DNA from 3 places in the Micromonospora vinacea genome. Region 2 is predicted to be linked to each of the others. Evidence: riboswitches for the same ligand, from Rfam matches in the RefSeq annotation. Region 2 holds a riboswitch; each other region holds the start of a gene.

Region 1 (3,186 bases), 1.6 Mb from region 2:
GACATGGGCGACGAGGGCGACCGGTTCGTGGAGCGGTTCCCGCTGGCCGGATCGGGTTACGTGCTGCGCCGGGACATGTCCAACGTGGACGAGGTGCTGACCGCGCTGCTGGACACCGACCCGCTGGCCGAGGCCCGCTGGGCCACCCGCCGCCGCTACCTGGGTGACTTCCCGGCCGAGTCGTACGCCGAGGCGTTCCTGACCGCCGCCCGCCGGGAGCTGACGCCCGCCGAGACACTGACCGCCTCCGCACCGGCGTAGCCGCTCAGCGGTAGGGGTCGAGCAGCGCCAGCACCGCCGCCGGGTCCTCCACGTGCGCGTTGTGCCCGAGGCCGGGCAGCGTGGCGACCGGTACGCCGTACTCCTTGAGTTGTTCGTCGGTGACCATCGGGTCCTTCTCCCCGCGCGCCAGCACCACCGGTACGTCGGTCGCCGCCAGCAGCGCGGCCAGGTCGGGCTCGCCGACGGCGAAGGCGGTCGGGTCCATGGCGAGGCGCCACCGGCCGTCGACCTGGCGCAGCCCGGCGTCCACCACCGGGTGGTCCGGTGAGACCAGGCCGGCCAGCCCGGCGACGCGCAGGTAGCGGCGAGCCGCCTCGGTGCGGCTGGCGAACCAGCTCACCGGTCGGGCGGCGACCTCGGCGGCGCGGGTCAGCTCGGCGGGTGACCAGAGCGCCTTGATGCCCAGCCCGACCACCGCGTCCACCGGCGTTCCGGCGTCGCGGGCGGCCAGCGCCAGGCCGACCACGCCACCCAGCGAGTGCCCGAGCACGACCAGCCGGTCGTCGGGGGCGAGGGCCTGCGCGATCTGTTGGGCGAAGCCCGCGAAGGAGTACGACGGCAGCGGCGGCGCCCAGCCGTGTCCGGCGAGGTCCGGTGCAAGCCACCGCCCGGGCCAGTGCTGCTCGAGGTACGGCGCCCAGGGCAACCACACGTCCCCGGTCGCCCCCATGCCGTGCAGCAGCAGCAGGACCGGCCTACGGCCGGCGTGACCACCCGATTTCTCCACCACGGCCGCAGTCTCCCACGGTTCACGGCCCGGTACGAGAGCCGTCGATGGCGTTACCCGGGCCCGCGCGGACAAAGACCGCGGGCGCCGGCTCCTTGTGGGAGACGGCGCCCGCGGCGGTCAGCGTGCCCGGGTCAGGCGGAGTAGCCCCGGCTGGTGATCCAGTTGGCCAGGTCGATCGTGGTGATCCAGTACGACGGGTCGGCCGGGTTCGCCGAGTCGGCGATCCGCACGGTGCGACCGTTGTCCTTGTAGCCCACGACGGCGATGTAGTGCCCGCCGCCGTAGGAGTGCCAGCCACCGTCGGTGTCGGTGGCGTCCCCGACGACGTTGGCCACCACGCCACGGCCGTCGGTGATGGCCTTCACCACGTCGGCCTGGAGCCGGTCCATCTGTGCCGGGCTGGGCGAGCCGGGGAACATCCGGGTCCGGTACGGGGAGCCCTTCACCTCGGCGTTCAGCACCCGGGTGGTGTCCTCGGCCGAGTTGGTGCCCATCTCGGTGGTGCCCAGCTCGGCGCCGAGCTCCTCCTGGGTGCGGTCGATGCCGGCGGCGCTGAGCGCGTTGCGGGTGGCCGCCGGGCCGCAGTTGTAGTAGGTGTTCTGCGCCTCGTAGTCGTAGTCCAGCACCTTGGTCGCGGGCGGCTTCGGCCGCTCCGGCTTCCGGGTCAGGTCCGGGTTGCTGCTGGCCTTTGCGGCGGGTGACGCGGTGCTGGTGGCCGGGGCGGCAGTGGTCGGCGCGGTGCCGGCCGAGGGGGACGCGTCCCGGGCCTCGCCACGGGAGGCGGCGACGTCGCTGCGCATCTCGGCGACAGTGGTCGCGGTGCGCTGGCCGGCCGGGGCGTCGTCGGCCGTGGTGAGCAGGGCGCCGGTGGTGGTGGCGATGGCGAGGGCCGCGGCGGAGGCGGCGACGATCTGGTACGGGCGCTCGGTGACGAGGCGACGGAGCTGACGCTTCACTGTGTGCTTCACGGGGTCCTCCACGGATCGGGGGGAGAGCGGCACACCGGGGCCGGACCGGTATCCGGGCAGGCGCCAGCGCGCGGACCGTGGTCCGCGGATGGTGAACCGCTCAGGGGAACGCCCGGCGCGGCCGGGCGGGAAAGGCGATGACCCGGGGGGGTCAGCTCACCGTCACTGGACGAGTGAGCGGGTGCACCGCCGCGCCGTGGAGGCGAGGGAACAACCGAGGGGTGGAAAGGTGCTGCACGAGGATGGGACTCCTTCCGACACCGCCTACCGGGTTAGCTGACGGATTCGGGCGGGAAGATCGCCCTACCGCGGGCCGTGGCTCGCGGATTCACCCCGGACTTACTGGTGGGTCCCCGGTTCGTTGATCACGATTAAGCGGGTCGGTGCGGCGTCGCGTCTTGCGATCGGTTACCGCACCGGACGGGACGACACTACTGGCCGCTTCACGCCCTGCCAAGCCAGGTTCACCTGCGTAAACCTCAATTGGCGCGACAATTTCTGCGCGTATTGCCGATGATGTGACTCGATGGGACAACCGGTTACGGTGACGCCTGCGGTCGACAACCGGACAGGCCGCGAAGAAGGCGACCATAATCGCGGGAACAATGCCGCCGATCGCGCCGACCGTCCGATTCCGCTATTGGGTGACCGGCCTCACATCACGGATCGGGCTCAACTCACCCGGGCCGGGCGCCACCGTGCCACGACGGCGGGTCGCATCGCATCGGCCACCGACCGGCGAGCGGGCACCGGGGTCGGACGCAGCCGGGCCGCCGCCGCGTACGCCTCCTCGGCGAGGGTACGGGCCGACTCGGCGGCCAACTCCGCGTCGCGCCAGGCGGCCCGCTCACGGCCGGCAGCCACCTGGTAGTCGGCCAGCCGCGCGTCCCGGACCACCCGGCTGATCAACACCTCCTGCTCGACAGGGTGTCGCCGGGGATCCCAGCCACGGCGGTGCCCGAAAACGTCGCTGAGCTGGGCCATGGTCAGGTCGCCCCGCCAGTACGCCGCCATCGCCGCGCGGTGCAGAAAGCGTTCCCGGGCGGCGTACTCGGCGGGGGTGTGCGGGGTCTGCGGGGTGGGCAACACCCCGGCCCCGGCGAAGCGACGCGCTGCGGTGTCCGCCTCGTCGTACCCGGTCCAGGCCCGCTCCAATTGCTCCTGAGCGGTCTGCCAGGCCGCGCGTCGGCGCCGGGCGGTGGTGGC
Region 2 (3,186 bases):
CGGTCGATGGCGAGGCCTGGCCGCGCTCGCCGGGCTGGCCGCCAGCTTCGCAATCCTGCTCACCTTCGTGCTGCCGGGCATCGGCGCCGGCCGGTCACCACTGCTGGTGGCGGTGGTCGGCGCGGCCCTGATCATGTTCGTGGTGCTCTATCTGACGCACGGCGTCACCGCACAGACGTCGGTCGCGGTGCTCGGCACCCTGGGCAGTCTGGTGCTGACCGGCGTGCTCGCCACCATCGCCACGGCAGCGACCCACCTCACCGGTTTCGGCAGTGAAGACGCCACCACCCTGTCGATGTTCCAGGGCGACGTGGACCTGCACGGCCTGCTGCTCGCGGGGATCATCATCGGGTCGCTCGGGGTGCTCGACGACGTCACTGTCACCCAGGCGGCCACCGTCACCGAACTGGCGAACGCCAACCCCGGGCTGACCCGGTTGCAGCTGTACCGGGCGGCCACCCGGGTCGGCCGCGCGCACATCGCCTCCACTGTCAACACCATCGTGCTGGCGTACGCGGGCGCGTCGCTACCCCTGCTGCTCCTGCTCACCGCCGACGCACGGCCGATCGGGCAGATCCTCACCAGTGAGTTCCTCGCGCAGGAGATCGTCCGCAGCGCGGTCGCCACCCTCGGTCTGATCGCCGCCGTACCGCTGACCACCGGGCTGGCCGCCGTGGTGGCCGCCGCCGGACGCAGCGATGCCCCACCGTCCACCGACGCTCCCTCGCCCCGGCCCCAGCCGGACCGCACGGAGGCACTTGCCGCACTCAGCTCACCGCGGACGACCGGCTCCGACGAGCCGGACCGGACGCGGACCACACCCCCATCCGAGGCCACCGACCGGTGGCCGGAGTCGAACAGGAGCACGGATACGGCATGGTGACACTCCTCAGCGTGACCAGATCGGGCACCCACCCTGAGAACCGCGTCACTGGTCACTCAACGCTATGGCGAAATGACGCTTTTGGTCGGCATCCAGGCGTAGCTCACCCGGTCGACTCTCGGGTAACCTCGCTGCCGGTTACCGATGAAGGCGCGAAGCGGCGCCTGCGGTGCCACCGCCCAATCGCCAGCCGGCGAGCCGGGGACCCAGGTATCTGGGGTGAATCCGCGTCAGCGGTAGGGGCCGCTTCCGCCCCGAACCCGTCAGCTAACCCGGTCGGCGGTCGACGGAAGGGAACATTGTGACGGCACCCCTACGCCGCTGGTTGACACCCGTGGTGGCCGTGATCGCCGCACTGACAGTGCTCGCCGGGCCGCTCCCGGCACACGCCGCCCCGACGAACCCCACACCGTCCGGGCACGAGGAGGACGGCGAGCCCAAGCTGCTCAACGACGTCATCGAGCAGGCCAACCGCGACTACTCCGCCGCCAAGTCCAAGCTGGACAAGTCCAAGAAGCGGCAGAGCGAGCTGGCGGCAGAGGTCAACCGGGCCAAGGCCGACCTCGACGCGTTGGCCCCGCAGGTCGGGCAGATCGCCGCCCAGGCGTACCGGACCGGCCGGATCGGCGCGGTCGCCATGCTGCTGGAGAGCGACGCTCCCGACTCGTTCGTCCAGCGCGCCGGGATGCTCGACGAGATCAACATGGTCAACGAGAAGAAGCTCTCCGAGGTCAACGAGGTGAAGGCCCGCGCCGAGCAGGCCAAACTGGCCCTCGACACCGAGGTCCGCGAGCAGCAGAAGCAGACCGCCCTGATGGCGAAGCGCAAGAGCGAGGCCGACAAGGCGCTCTCCCTCGTCGGCGGCAAGGGTTTCACCGGCGGCCTGGTGGATGCCACCTCCAAGGTCGCGAAGATCGGCCCGGGTCGCACGGCCGACGGTGACTGGAAGCCCCAGTCGTGCAGCGAGAACGACCCCACCACGTCCGGCTGCGTCACGCCGCGCACGCTGCACGCGTACAAGGAGGTCAAGGCGGCCGGCTTCAACCGGTTCGTCGGCTGCTACCGCCCCGGCGGGCCGTGGGAGCACCCGAAGGGCCGCGCCTGCGACTGGTCGCTACAGAAGAGCGGGTTCTCCCCGTGGCACAACAACGACACCCGGACGTACGGCAACAACGTCGCCGCGTTCCTCATCCGTAACGCCGACCGGCTCGGCATCTACTACGTGATCTGGAACCGGCAGATCTGGTTCCCGGCCACCGGCTGGAGTTCGTACAGCGGGCCGTCGAACCACACCGACCACGTCCACATGTCGTTGCTCTGACCCGCACGATCCCCGTCGAGGGCCGTTCCGCGTGACGCGGAGCGGCCCTCGACGCGTCAGACGGTGGCGGGCGCGGTCGCGTCGGTCGACCCGGCCGGGCTGTCCAGCGTCGCGAAGCCGGCCGGCATGGCGGCCACCGGGCGCACCGCTCCGGCGGCCAGCCGGTAGGACACCCCCACCACCGCGCATCGCCCCCGCGCCACCTCGTCGGCCAGCACCGGGGACTGCCCGAGCAACGTCTCGACGGTCTGGGCGATGTGGATGTCGACGATGCCGTCGATGTCGTCCACGCCCTCGGCCTGGGCCCGGCGCAGGCTGGGCAGCACGGCGTCGACCACCGCGCGCAGATGGCCACTGGGTGCGGTACCCGTCGCGACGGACTCCCGGGCCGCCTGCACCGCACCGCACGAGTCGTGGCCGAGCACCACCACAAGCGGAGTGCCGAGCACTGTCACCGCGTACTCGACGCTGCCGAGCACCTCGGGACCGGCGGTGTGCCCGGCCGTGCGAACAACGAACAGGTCGCCCAGCCCCCGGTCGAAGATGATCTCGGCAGCCAGCCGGGAGTCGGAGCAGCCGACGATCACCGCGAACGGGTGCTGCCCGTCGGCCACGGCGGCCCGGTGCCCGGCATCCTGGTTGGGGTGGCGTGGAGCACCGTCGACGAAGCGCCGGTTGCCGGCGATCAGTTCGGCGTACGCCCGGGTCGGCTCGCTGAGCGCGGACGCCCGGTCGGTGGTCCGCTGCGGACCCGGCTGACCACCGACGCTCCCGGTTTGACTCATCCCGCACCTCGTCTCGACGCATCTGACCTGGTCAAGCCGGCTTTCCGCCGGCCGGGCGGCGGGCGCTGGCTCGGGCTCCACCGTCACACGCACGGTAAGATGCGTCAAGGGATGCGTGATTTAGATTTCATACGTTGACTTTGGCCACCCCCTGGGCAACCTTCCCGTGGCAGGGCCGGCAAGACTCTCGCGAAGGC
Region 3 (3,186 bases), 480 kb from region 2:
GTTGACGTACCAGTTGCCGGCGTGCCAGCCGACGTCCTTGGTCTTCACGTGCTGGGCGATGTGCCCGTCGACCGAGCGCAGCGAATAGTGCCAGCTCACGTAGGTCGGATCCTGGACGAGTTGCAGGGTCGTCGCCCAACTCGCCTCGGTGTCGTGGATGACGATGTACTCGATCTTCTGCCGCGCGGGCCGGTCGGAGAGGTCGTGGTTGCCGTAGTCCCCGTCACCGAACGCCTCGTAGGGTGCCGGGATCCACTCGCAGGAGATGGTGTGCGGGCACTCCACCCCGTCCGGGCGGGCCAGCCGGCGCAGGCCCAGCCGGTCCAACCAGGAACGTTCGGGCCGTACCGCGCGGGCCGGCAGGCTGACCCGCTGGCCGTCGTCGGTCACCCGGGACTGGCCCGCGCCGATGGTGGTGAAGACCTCGTCGGCGAAGGCCGCTGCGGCGTCGGCGCTGTCCGCGCCCGAGTAGCGGGCCACCGCGCCGTACCAGGCCGCCGGGTCGGTGCCGGCGCCGACCGGCGCGCCCAGATCCCTCTGGTACGCGCCCAGCAGCGCGGCCCCGCCACGGATGTTGAGGCCCACGTCGGTGCGCAGTGCCTCGGGGGCGGCGCCGGTCAGCGCGGCGGCGGCGTCCACGGTCTGCAACGCGGCGGTGGACGGGGCGGGCGCCTCGACCGGCCGGGGCGCGGGCACCCGGGCGGGCCGGGAGTCGTCACCGCGTGGGTCCTCGGCACCGGCGTCGTGGTGACCGCGCCCGGGTAGGGCGGCCACGTGCCGGGCGTCGGTCAGGTGCATCGGGCCGTAGCCGCCACTGGTGCTCGGTGTGCCGGCGTTGGTGTCCCAGCGCGACTCCAGGTAGGAGACGCCGAGCAGCACGACGGCCGGCACGCCGTACTCGCTGGCCGCGGTGGCGTACTGCTGCTGGCGGTCGGTGGTGGGCGCGGCGGCGGCCGGGCCGACGGAGAGTGGCACAGTGGTCGCGGCGGCGACCACGGTGGCGGCGAGCAGTGCACGCCAGCCGGTCGACAGGGTTGGATGGTGCATCGAACCCCCTAGATTCTCGCGGAGTGAGGTCAGGTCACCATCGCGCCGTCCGGGAGGTTGCGTCAATACCTTTCCATCTATCGAAGCCTGCGGAAAGAATTCTTCACACACGGTCGGTGACCTCGTCCAATCGGTACGGAGTGTCACGGCCGCACGGGTTGCGGATCGGTAACGAGCGTCTCTACTCTGGTCATTTGTCGGCCCGACAGCAGCTCCGCCCAGCCCGGGCGGTAACGGACCGACACCGCCGAGTCGTTTCCGAGCGAACCGGGGACCCAGGTCCCTCGGGGTGAATCCGCAACCACTGCGGTAGGGCGCCGACTTCCCGCCCGAACCCGTCAGCTAACCCGGTAGGCGGTCAGGAAGAAGGAGTACGGAACCCCGGTGGCACTCCATGCCCCGCGGCCGTCGTCCGAGCGGTCGGCATCAGCCGGCCCGCCGTCGATCGTGCCGCGCCCACGCTGGTCCCGCTTCACTACCGCACTCGCCGCGCTGGCCGGCGTCGCCGTCGTTCTGACCGGCAGTGCCACGGCGGCCCACGCTGACCCGTCCGTCGCCGAGATCGAGCGCCAGATCGACGCCGACTGGAACAAGCTCGAACCGATCATCGAACGGCACAACGCCACCCGCACCGACCTCGCCGCGAAGCGCAAGCAGGCCGACGCGCTGGCCGCCCGGATCACCCCGCTGGAGCGCCAGGTCGACGCCGCGATGGACAAGGTCAGCGCGCTGGCCGTACGCGCCTACAAGGGCGAGAACGTCTCGACAGTCAACGCGGTGCTGGGCAGCCGGTCGCCGAGCGAGGTGGTCGGCCAGCTCGAAATGCTCGACCGCTTCGCGCACAACCAGCAGAAGGACGTACGCCAGGTGGCCGACCTGCGCGACCAGCTGGCCGCGCAGAAGGCGCCGCTGGACGAGATGGTGGCCCAGCTGACCCGCACCGAGGCCCAGCTGGCGGCGAAGAAGAAGCAGATCAACGAAGAGATCGACCGCCTGCAGAAGCTACGCCTCAAGGTGTACGGCAACGGCGGCGGCGGTCCTTTGCGCCCGGCGCCCTGCCCGGGTAGCTACCCCGGCGGCGCCGCGGGCACCGCTGTCAAGTTCGCCTGCGCGCAGATCGGCAAGCCCTACGTCTGGGGTGCCGAGGGTCCGAACTCGTACGACTGCTCCGGGCTGATGCTGGCCGCCTGGGCGAAGGCCGGCGTGTCGCTGCCGCACAACGCCGCCGCGCAGAGCCGCGTGACCAAGAACGTCAGCAGGGGCGACCTGCGTCCCGGCGACCTGGTCTTCTACTACAGCGACATCCACCACGTCGGCATGTACGTCGGCGGCGGCTGGGTGGTGCACGCCTCGCAGGCCGGTCAACCGGTCAAGATGAAGAAGGTCGACGACGGCCCGATCCACAGCTACGGCCGCCCAGGCTGACCCCGGGGTGACCAGAGGGCCCGTCGCGATCACGTCGCGGCGGGCCCTCGTCGTTCTGGTTCTAGCAGCGGAGCCTCAGCGGGTTGGCCAGGTGCGCCAGTGCTGCCAGGCGCGGCTGGGCGTCGGCCCCCGCTGGCCCTGGTAGCGCGAGCCGTAGACAACCGAGCCGTACGGGTGCTCGGCCGGCGAGGAGAGCCGGAAGATGCAGAGCTGCCCGATCTTCATGCCCGGCCAGAGGGTGATCGGCAGGTTCGCCACGTTCGAGAGTTCCAGCGTGACGTGACCGGAGAAGCCCGGGTCGATGAAACCGGCTGTGGAGTGCGTGAGCAGCCCGAGCCGGCCCAGGGAGCTCTTGCCCTCCAGTCGGCCGGCGAGCTGGTCACCCAGCGAGATGACCTCCAGCGTCGAGGCGAGCACGAACTCCCCCGGGTGCAGCACGAACGGCTCGCCATCGGGGACCTCGACCACCGACGTCAGGTCGTCCTGCTGCATGGCGGGATCGATGTGGGTGTAGAGGTGGTTGTTGAAGACCCGGAACAGCCGGTCGAGTCGGACGTCGATGCTGGACGGTTGCACCAGGGTGGGCTCGAACGGCTCCAGGCCCAGCGTGCCGGCCTTGATCTCGGAGACCAGGTCGCGGTCGGAGAGCAGCATCGGACCACCATAGCCGCGCCGGCGGAAGTGGCCGGATTCGGTGCCGGTGACCAGCGAGTC

What was found. A riboswitch is a leader RNA that binds a small molecule or an ion and turns the genes downstream of it on or off. The one in region 2 is predicted to bind cyclic di-AMP.
Region 1: it holds a riboswitch for cyclic di-AMP, as region 2 does, so the genes downstream of both, IW249_RS19520 (C39 family peptidase) here and IW249_RS12005 (coiled-coil domain-containing protein) in region 2, are expected to answer to the same signal.
Region 3: it holds a riboswitch for cyclic di-AMP, as region 2 does, so the genes downstream of both, IW249_RS34980 (C40 family peptidase) here and IW249_RS12005 (coiled-coil domain-containing protein) in region 2, are expected to answer to the same signal.

The regions. Positions count from the first base shown of each region.
Region 1 covers NZ_JADOTY010000001.1:4,122,186-4,125,371, reverse strand. The annotation lists gene IW249_RS19530 (CDP-glycerol glycerophosphotransferase family protein) at 1-261, shown strand, start outside; gene IW249_RS19525 (alpha/beta hydrolase) at 266-1,012, opposite strand; gene IW249_RS19520 (C39 family peptidase) at 1,144-1,992, opposite strand; cyclic di-AMP (ydaO/yuaA leader) riboswitch at 2,227-2,368, opposite strand; gene IW249_RS19515 (hypothetical protein) at 2,653-3,186, opposite strand, start outside.
Region 2 covers NZ_JADOTY010000001.1:2,492,718-2,495,903, reverse strand. The annotation lists gene IW249_RS12010 (YibE/F family protein) at 1-883, shown strand, start outside; cyclic di-AMP (ydaO/yuaA leader) riboswitch at 1,050-1,180, shown strand; gene IW249_RS12005 (coiled-coil domain-containing protein) at 1,185-2,204, shown strand; gene IW249_RS12000 (carbonic anhydrase) at 2,261-2,989, opposite strand.
Region 3 covers NZ_JADOTY010000001.1:2,016,839-2,020,024, forward strand. The annotation lists gene IW249_RS09705 (N-acetylmuramoyl-L-alanine amidase) at 1-1,047, opposite strand, end outside; cyclic di-AMP (ydaO/yuaA leader) riboswitch at 1,283-1,418, shown strand; gene IW249_RS34980 (C40 family peptidase) at 1,432-2,472, shown strand; gene dcd (dCTP deaminase) at 2,548-3,126, opposite strand.